Regions from separate parts of the Paenibacillus sp. FSL H7-0690 genome, predicted to be linked through region 2. Evidence: riboswitches for the same ligand, from Rfam matches in the RefSeq annotation. Region 2 holds a riboswitch; each other region holds the start of a gene.

Region 1 (3,279 bases), 1.8 Mb from region 2:
CTGCGGGATCTCAAGACATACCAACCGGCGCTTACATCTTTCCAAGGCTCCTTGAAGGCTGTAAACCACGGGAGCTTTTGGTGTGATGACCAATCCTGCTGCTGCTGTTGTTCTCGAATTTTTTTATATATCTCATATACAATCTTAGAGTCTAAACAGTCTTTACAAGAAGAAGGTGTGCTGAACTGGCGAAGGGCTTGGATCTGGTTCTGGCCAAATGCATAGCCTACAATGTACCTGTGATTATGTTCTTCGAACCACAAGGCCCCGAAACAAACGTAATTTAGACTTATCGGCTCAAGCAGCCCTTGATGTATCCCTAAATAATAGTGCTTCAAAACATTCACCCCATCCAGCGTGCTATCACCTAATAAGCTCAGGTAACGCAAAAACCGCAGCAAGAGGAGGACCTCTGCTGCGGTTTTGGATTACAGGCAGATATACCTGGGCCAAAGCGTGGCGGATCAAGGGTCTCTCTCTTTACGCTTACGAGGTTAGCTGTCGGATTCGGACGGTGAGAGTCGCCCTACCTATTGAGACTTATGCAGTCTCCTTTGGATTCACCCCAAGTAGGCCAGGTGGCCTGATGGTTCCCCCGTTCCCTGCAATGCAGGAACTCAGCGTTGATTGTTTTTCATGAATTGGATTCAACCCGAATCATACTCTTTTCAAGATTTTCTGTAAAAAACGGAAAATGTTCTTTTAGAGCAATTTTAACCATATCCTGCCGACTACGACTGAAAAACGAGGTAAATAGGTATTTATGGCGTGTTATCGCGCCTCTTTCTCGTTCAGCCTCAGCTTCTTGCGTTTCTACCTATAATGGGAATTTGCAGTATTTTCGCTCTAAAAAGGTGAATAAAATCACATGGGTTATAGATAGCGATTAAACGCTCCAAACTCGAGTAAACAAGAGATATAGAGAGATTAGATATCAAGTAAGCGCTATCTAATGGGAAAATAGTTTTTAATTTGCATTATTTTGGCATCATTCAGGTTTTACAAGTCTTCGTGCATAAGAGTATGATTACTCCTGTTTCAACGACAATCGAATATTTGATCCGCTTAATTTCCGATAAGGAAAGCGGGGGAACCAACAATCGGCAGCCGATGTGAGAGTCGGAAGCCGATTATGGGGTGAATCCTGTAGAGGGTGTGAGTGAGCTCGCATCTATACAGGTAGGGCGACTCTCACCGCCCGAATCCGACAGCTAACCTCGTAAGCGTATGGAGAGAGGATGAGTGCAATGTGACCGCTAGCGAGCCACAGAGGAGATCCTTTGTGGCTTTTTGCTGTGCTCTTAGAAGCAAAGCATTTATGGAGGCCTCCCCTAAGAGGTCGCTAAATTCATCATTAGCGGTATTTGTAAGGCAGCGTCTAATGACGTGACACAACCGAGCTTTAGGTTGTGCCCGAAAATGACGATAGGTCAACATCCTTTCGGAGATTTTCGTTGCCTCCTTGTTGTAAATGAGCAGGAGGAGAAAAAAAGATGACGGATCAGAATGAATATGTGCTTGTATGTGCGCCTACAAAGGCGGGAGAACATTTCATTAAACTTCTGAAGTTCAGGGGTATTAAGATGGCGGGATTAACCAACAATGTGGCTGAGAAAGCTTTACTTGAGGAGCTCGGGATTGAGCAGGTTATTCTTGTGGATACCCGCCATCAGAGCACTTGGTTTCGCCCATCGTTCCCGGTAGGCAGGGTATATCTGTTTGAGAGCAGCTTTCCGCTTTGCTGCCGCTATATTCAGATGTGCCGTACCTGGACGACACAGCCGATTTTTGTGATTACAAGTTCAATAAATCCTAGATTGGTCTATAAAAGACTTGGGGCGAGCTATGTAATCTATTCCCATAGTGGTGATGCTGATTTTCTAATCGATAGATCACCTCATCAAGGATAATGGAAGGAGTGCGGAAGATATGATGGATCTGTATATGGTGGCTTCGTTAGCTGTAATTTACGGGTTATTTTATGGCTTTATGCGCTGGTGCGCAGGTGTAGTTGAGGATACGGGGAGGGATAAGCTGTGATTCTAGTAATCGCTGTTACCCTACTGTTGTTTATATATCTGGTTTACGCGTTGATTCATCCTGAGAAATTTTAAGGAGGGGCATTCATGGGCATTTTGCAAATAGTTGTCGTAATTGTAATTCTCATCTTGCTGGTCAAGCCGATGGGAACGTATTTATATCATGTATTTTCTAACGAACCGAATCGTACGGATCGCTGGTTTGCAGGCACAGAGAAAGGTATTTATAAGCTGATCGGCCTGAAAAAACGGGACGGAATGTCCTGGAAGAAGTACGCACTCAGCTTTGTTTTAACTAATATCGTACTGGTTGCTTTCAGTTATATTTTTCTAAGATTACAGCGGGGATTGCCGCTGAACCCGAATGGAATTGCCGATATGGAACAGACGCTTTCATTCAATACGGTGATCAGCTTTATGACCAATACGAACCTGCAGCATTATAGCGGGGAGACGGGACTATCGTATTTTTCACAAATGGCAGTCATCACGATGATGATGTTCACGTCTGCAGCGAGCGGATTTTCTGTTGCGGTTGCTTTTGTCAGAGGGATTACAGGACAGAAATCAGTCGGGAACTTTTTCGAGGACTTCGTAAAAGCACATATTCGTGTATTCATTCCATTAGCTCTGCTAGTTTCATTGGTGCTGGTAGGATTGCATGTGCCACAAACGCTCAAGCCATCGCTTGAGGTCACTACACTTGAAGGCCAGACGCAACAAATCGCTATCGGTCCAGTCGCTTCTTTGGAATCAATTAAACACTTAGGTACGAATGGTGGCGGCTTCTTCGGAGCCAATTCAGCACATCCTTTTGAGAACCCTAATCCACTTACGAACGTTCTGGAGATTCTCTCTATGTGGATGCTGCCAGCCTCTTTGCCATATATGTACGGGTTGTTCGCTAAGAACAAACGTCAGGGCTGGGTGATTTTCACAGCAATGATGACCTTGTTCGTACTACTGCTGGGATTGAATTATTATGCGGAAACCAAAGGCAATCCAGCTATCAATGCGCTGGGGATCGAGTCTTCGCAAGGCAGCATGGAAGGTAAAGAGGTACGTTTTGGTATCCCGCAATCTTCGCTGTTCACTTCGGTAACAACGGCAGCTACGACAGGTAGTGTTAACAATATGCATGATACGCTGACACCGCTGGGTGGCATTACCCCTCTGGCCCTAATGATGCTCAACAACGTCTTCGGGGGAAAAGGTGTCGGACTAATCAATATGCTGATGT
Region 2 (3,279 bases):
TTCCTGAAGCCAAGGACGAGCAAGATTCTCCTTCTGCGCTAGAGTGAGGTCAGCTCCCTTGTCCTCTTTTGCACCAACGGAAGCGATGCCTGACCCCTCTTCGGAGGTAACTTTTGCAGCCTTTGAGAAAGCGACAATCTTACCGGTATACATATTGAGGTCAACGATGATTTGCGGCTCTTGCTCCGCTGAAGGAGTAAGCGTTGCCCGAAAGACATCAAAAGGATATTTTTGATCCAATTTTTTCTTGGTGTAGTCCTCCACAAGCTTCTCGCGAGACATATAACCATAAAAGGAAGAGTCCGTCTGGTAAAGTACATTCCATTGATCGTTTGGTGCTTCGGTGTAGTTGAGCTTTTGTTCTGCAAATAATATGGCTTGGTCACGGGCTTCTGCCTTGCTAATGACGGTGGTATCTTCACCTGTAGGGCTGCTAAGCAGTGAAGGGGAAATCTGAAACATAATAAATAGAATAAGACCGATAATGCCCGAGATGATGAGCCTCTTGGAGAGGGCACGTTGCTGTAAGGGCTGGCCGACGGGATTCATGTAACGCCTCCTTGTTATGTACTGACAATGTTATGTTCCATTATAGTATTAGTGCCTGGTTGGTTACAAAAAACATTATATGTTCTTTTTATGGGTAATAGAGATAGTATAGAATAGTCATGTGAATTTATACCATGAATTTTATCGTGTTCATTTCTGCACGAATGATGAGAATCGGTGTAATTGCAGGGAAAACACGGAAAAGTGATGAGAAAAGGCACTCCTTTTGATGCAGTCTCTTTAAACCGCATTTTTTCATGTGAATGAGCATTAATTGTGTCTTTGTGAATTCACTAAATAACGTATATAATTTGTATGCAATTGTATAGTAGCCGAATTTCTGGTGAAAACGGGGGAACCATAAGAAGTGATGAAAAGTGGAGTGTACACGATAAATGGCACTTTCATCAGGGGTGAATTTCGTTCTGGGAACGAATAGGGCAGCCTGCACAGTCCGAATCCGACAGCTAACCTCGTAGGCTAATTTACTGCAGGAACCAAGTCAGCATTGGTTTTCCAGTGCTTTTTTTGTTGGAATTTTTGATAAGAAGGTGAGCAAAGTGGCTTCACAGTTTCGCAGGATTTCTGAATTTAAGTTTCTGAAGCTCTCGCCGCCGCAGATACTGGTGCTTGGTTTTGCATCGATCATTCTGATAGGGGCCCTGCTGCTTATGCTGCCCATCTCAAGCACAAGCGGGAATTCCGTGGAATTTATTGATGCATTATTTACTTCAACGTCGGCAACCTGTGTTACAGGGCTTGTTGTGCTGGATACCGGAACTTCGTTCACGATTTTTGGGAAAACCGTAATTATGATCCTGATCCAGATCGGCGGCTTAGGTTTTATGACCATGGCCACTCTATTTTCACTGGTGTTAAAGCGTAAAATATCTTTGCGGGACAGGCTAATCCTACAGGAAGCCATGAATCAAGGCTCTATGGAAGGAATTGTGCGACTGATCCGGAGAGTCCTCATATATTCTCTTGTCATAGAAGGCTGTGCCGCTGTGCTGCTGTCTATTCGCTGGGCTTTTGATATGCCGTTGGGAAAAGCGATTTATTATGGCATATTTCATGCGGTGTCTATGTTTAATAATGCGGGGTTCGATATTTTTGGGGATTTTCGCAGTTTAACTGATTATGTATATGATCCGCTTGTGAATATTATTGTGATGTTTCTGATTGTCTCCGGCGGGATTGGTTTTATTGTAATGTCAGATCTGGTGGAGTTTCGGGTAACCCGCAGGCTGTCTCTACATAGTAAAGTTGTCCTGTCCACCAGTACAGGGCTGATTCTGATCGGAGCTTTGGTTATTTTTATATTTGAGTTTACTAACACTCGTACCCTGGGTTCACTGAATTTCGGCGGTAAAATATTATCGGCCTTCTTTCAATCCGTGTCTCCCCGTACGGCTGGCGCGAACACAGTAGATATTGCTGGACTTCGGCAGGCTACACAATTTTTTATAGTGATTCTTATGTTTATTGGTGCTTCTCCGGGCTCAACGGGCGGGGGGATTAAGACAACAACCTTTACGATGATGATTGGTGCTGTAATTGCTATGCTGCGTGGACGGGAAGATGTTGTGTTGTTCCGTTATCGGCTGGCTCAAGAGCGCATCTACAAGGCATTAACGATCACGCTGCTGGCTTTGTTGTTAATCGCCTCTGTGTCGATGATACTCTCCACAACTGAAGACAGTAATTTCTTGGCAATCTTGTTTGAGACGACCTCCGCCTTTGCTACGGTAGGACTGACTATGGGGCTAACTCCGGAACTGTCAGCGATCGGTAAGATTCTACTCTGTCTGACGATGTTTGCAGGTCGGCTAGGTCCACTAACCTTAGCGTATGCACTCGGTCCCAAACAGGGTAAACCACTGTATAAGTATCCGGAAGGTAAAATAATTATTGGATAGGAGTTAATTAGAAATGAAAGCACAGCAATTTGTAGTAATCGGCTTAGGTCGCTTCGGTTCAAGCCTGGCGCTTGAGCTGATGGAAATGGGCTACGAGGTGCTCGGCATTGACCACCATGAAGAACGCGTGGAGGAAATGAGCGATCAGCTGACGCATACGGTAGTAGCAGATGCTACAGATGAGGGAATTATGCGCTCGCTTGGTGTACGGAACTTTGATTGTGGGATTGTTGCGATTGGTGACAATATGGAGAGAAGCATTCTGGCGGCCATTTTGTTGAAGGAGATTGGAGTCAAGCAAGTGGTGGCTAAGGCAATCTCTATCCTTCATGGCCGCGCACTGTCGCGGCTGGGGGTTGATCGGGTTATTTTTCCGGAGCGGGATATGGGGATTCGTGTGGCACATCAGCTGGTGACGCCCAATTTGCTGGATTATATTGAACTGTCCAAGGATTATAAAATTGTCGAGCTGACCGTACCTTCCTGCATGAACGGCAGAAGCTTGTCTGATTTAAATACAAGAGCTAAATATGGCTGCAGTATTGTTGCCCTAAATAGGGAAAGCGGAATAATCGTCGCTCCAACTGCCCATGATTATTTGAGTGAAGGCGATGTTATGGTACTCATTGGTCCTAATGAAAGTATTGACCGTTTTGAGAGTGAAGTTGTGAACCAAGAATCATAGGAAAAGAAGCTGACTCAAAAGTAGTGAATTCTACTTGGAGGCAGCTTCTTTTTTATGGAGTAAAGAGTAGGAAAAGTAATGGATTTACTGTGTCGTATGACATTAGACCACGCGTTGTTTTCTATA
Region 3 (3,279 bases), 1.2 Mb from region 2:
TTGATTATAAAACAGTTACCCTGCGACTTGAATCTAATGAAGAAGATGGGATTACGGCTCTAGATCTTCGAGCGGCGCATGAATTTAATGAAGCCTTTGAAAAAAATCATTAGTTTAGCCAAAATCATAAAATAAACGCCCGTGCATAGATAGTCACCTATCTCATACACGGGCGTTTTTAGTTGCTTGATGGGTTACTTTTTCTCTGAGAGCCAGAGTGCGACGTTGGCGATCTCTTCAGGCGCTAGCTTTTCCTTAAAGGAAGGCATTTGACCACGTCCTTTAGTGACAATGCTGTAGATTTCCTCAGCGTCATGCTGGCCGCCTTCATTCTGAAGACTTGGTCCAACTCCACCTTGAAGCTGATCGCCGTGACAGGTGATACAGCTGGCTTTCACGGTTGCTTCTGCCTTTGCTGCGTCCAGTTGAACTACCGGCATCGTGGGCTTATTTTCTTCCGCTACCTCTTCTTTACCCGGAAGTGTAAACATGAGTACTACCGCAAAGGCACAGGCGGCAAAAAACAAACCGCTCATGATCCATTTCTGCATCCCAATTCGTCCCTTCTATGTAAGCTGCTCCCTACATTATAGCTTATGGTGAAGCGTTATCATAGGGTTTGTGACAAAAAAATGAACGAGAATACAATCATTCTTATGAAATATCTGGTATTTAATATCATTTGTCATAGACCATGCAATAAAAAGGTTTGTCTCCTGTAGGTGTGCGGCGTTCATACGTATCTGTAATCGTAAATCCACATTTTTGATAAGTTCGAATGGCGCGTTGGTTCCAGGTCAGGACTTCCAGATCTATCTCACGATCAGGATAACGATTCAAAGCTGTCTGGACGATGGCATCTACGAATAGTTTGCCTAAACCATGGCCGCATAGATCGGGGCGCATCCCAACTCCTAAACGAACGACTCCTTCCATCGGAAACAACTGTGCGAATCCGCACAAAACCTCTTGTTCATTTAATATGGAGACATATTGTTCCTCCCGGAGCTGCGGATCACCAAACTCGATGCCAAGAGCCTGCATCTGCTCCCACGGCATCCAGCCATAAATATTATATGGAGGCGTATAGCTCCACTTACAAATAGCTTCTCCGTGAATTGCCTCCATAGGAACTACATGAAAAGTTACCGAGGGATTTATCATAAAGTCAACGATCTCCTTTCACGAGGACATTGCTATATTACTAATTATATACAAAATGGGGGAGGTTCGACTCAGAAACTTTATATGAGAGGAATGTTTTACAAATTATGAGAGGGGTAAATAAGTAATAAGACAAAAAAACAAGCTCTCCTCCAAGAGTTACCTTGGAAAAGAGCCTATGTACGTTACTTATTGAACATCATCATTGTCTTCCGATTCAGCAGCAACCGATTGGTAAGCGTCTGTGCTCATAATGCGCTTAGCACCAACGTAGCGTTTCACGTAGTAGCTATCACTCAGAGAGCTAATCGTAACACCGCGTGAGGTAGAAGCGTGTGCGAACTTACCTTCACCGACATAAATGCCGACATGGGAGACACCTTTGCCACTTGTATTGAAGAATACAAGATCTCCGGCTCTTATATCATCACGGGAGATTGCTGTGCCCATTTGATATTGGGAACCTGATTGGTGTGGAAGGTTAATGCCAATCTTATCAAACACATACATTGTAAATCCGGAGCAATCAAATCCGTTAGTGGATATACCGCCGGATACGTATTTAGTACCGATGGCCTTGTCAATCACTTTATCCATTTTGGAATCTGCGAAAGCGCTTCCTGCTCCGATGGTGAGGATGATGGAAAAGCTTAGTACTGCTGCTGCTAACTTCTTCTTCAAAAGTGTATACCCCTTCCAAATGCCTACGAGGTTAGCTTAAGGGTTCGGTTGAAGGTCCCCTATGACCCCTCTATATAATGGAGGTCAATTCACCCAAAGTTGGTTCCCCCGTTTTCCTAATAGTTAGGAAACTCGGCTCATACTGTTGATTAGGATTAGCTTGTAATCAATACATGACAAAACCTTTGTAAATAACAACTTAATGATTACAAAAATGTTACTAAAATCTCACTGCGCTAATTGTAACAAACAGAAAGCCGCTTGGCAATCGTTTTTAACATATTAATGCAGAAAAATTGGCATTTTTACGGTAGAAAGGCATATGTAAGCGTTAATAATGACCTAATTTTTAATATAATTGCAATTTTTATCAAATAAACGTGTTTCAATTGGGCTCTATTAGTGTAAAAATATATTATGGAAAAAAGAAAAACCCGAATTTGATTACGGGAATAATCAGATTCAGGTTCATATAGTTGTAATTATGAGGTTATAGTTGTGAGGAAGGTTTCAATCGAAGGCTACAGCTTGATAAGCTGAAGTACTCATTACTCTTTTAGCGCCAACATAACGATTGGCCCAGTAGGCCTGACTGAGTGAAGTGATGGTCACTCCACGCGAAGAGGACGATTGTGCGAATTTTCCGTTTCCAACATAAATGCCGACATGGGATACTCCATTGCCAAGTGTGTTAAAGAACACTAGATCACCAGAACGCAGATTGCTTTTGGATACAGCAGTTCCAACGCTATATTGAGCTTTTGATGTACGAGGTAAAGTAAGACCCACATTCTTGAATACATATTTTGTAAATCCAGAGCAATCAAATCCGGCAGTGCTTGTACCTCCGGTTTTATAGGCAACTCCAATAGTCTTTGAGATTACAGTGTCCATCTTAGAGTCGGCAAAGGCGCTTCCTCCACCAATAGATAATGCCATTACAAGTCCTAGCGCCGCAGCGACGCATTTTTTTCTTAAATTATGTCTTTTCAAAAGATGTACTCCTTCCAAGGCCTGCGAGGTTAGCTTAAGGGTTCGGTAGAAGATTCCCTATGATCCCTGTAAAGCGAGATCAATTCACCCAAAATATGGTTCCCCCACTTCCCGGTGCAAAGGAATTAGGCGTGTTAAGCACCAAGAGAATGACGTTTCGACAGTTACACTTACGATAAATACATTTAGTTATGTAGGAATCGTTTCAATTGATTACAAAATTGTTACTAATAGCACAGGACTTATTGTAACAGAGCTTTTATGATTTTGCAAATACTCTTAAGTTATCCGTAATGAGAAAAAGTCCCAGCTCCTGAATACAGGAATTGGGACCTTTTTATTATGTCAAATAAGGTTAATTTATTGTGGAAATGCTTTGCTACACCATAGATGATATTGTGCAGAGATTCCCCACATTTTTAAGAGCGTAGAAGGTAGTGG

The links. A riboswitch is a leader RNA that binds a small molecule or an ion and turns the genes downstream of it on or off. The one in region 2 is predicted to bind cyclic di-AMP.
Region 1: another riboswitch for cyclic di-AMP. It lies ahead of MHI32_RS03020 (hypothetical protein); the one in region 2 lies ahead of MHI32_RS25540 (TrkH family potassium uptake protein).
Region 3: another riboswitch for cyclic di-AMP. It lies ahead of MHI32_RS00540 (C40 family peptidase); the one in region 2 lies ahead of MHI32_RS25540 (TrkH family potassium uptake protein).

The regions. Positions count from the first base shown of each region.
Region 1 is NZ_CP150281.1:652,548-655,826, forward strand. It holds gene MHI32_RS03015 (hypothetical protein) at 1-401, opposite strand, end outside; cyclic di-AMP (ydaO/yuaA leader) riboswitch at 470-633, opposite strand; cyclic di-AMP (ydaO/yuaA leader) riboswitch at 1,053-1,242, shown strand; gene MHI32_RS03020 (hypothetical protein) at 1,494-1,910, shown strand; gene kdpA (potassium-transporting ATPase subunit KdpA) at 2,127-3,279, shown strand, end outside.
Region 2 is NZ_CP150281.1:5,811,683-5,814,961, reverse strand. It holds gene MHI32_RS25545 (CPBP family intramembrane glutamic endopeptidase) at 1-549, opposite strand, end outside; cyclic di-AMP (ydaO/yuaA leader) riboswitch at 870-1,045, shown strand; gene MHI32_RS25540 (TrkH family potassium uptake protein) at 1,110-2,468, shown strand; gene MHI32_RS25535 (TrkA family potassium uptake protein) at 2,482-3,153, shown strand.
Region 3 is NZ_CP150281.1:111,904-115,182, forward strand. It holds gene MHI32_RS00525 (4a-hydroxytetrahydrobiopterin dehydratase) at 1-113, shown strand, start outside; gene MHI32_RS00530 (cytochrome c) at 195-551, opposite strand; gene MHI32_RS00535 (GNAT family N-acetyltransferase) at 679-1,164, opposite strand; gene MHI32_RS00540 (C40 family peptidase) at 1,354-1,806, opposite strand; cyclic di-AMP (ydaO/yuaA leader) riboswitch at 1,851-1,993, opposite strand; gene MHI32_RS00545 (C40 family peptidase) at 2,356-2,784, opposite strand; cyclic di-AMP (ydaO/yuaA leader) riboswitch at 2,842-2,980, opposite strand; gene MHI32_RS00550 (hypothetical protein) at 3,199-3,279, opposite strand, start outside.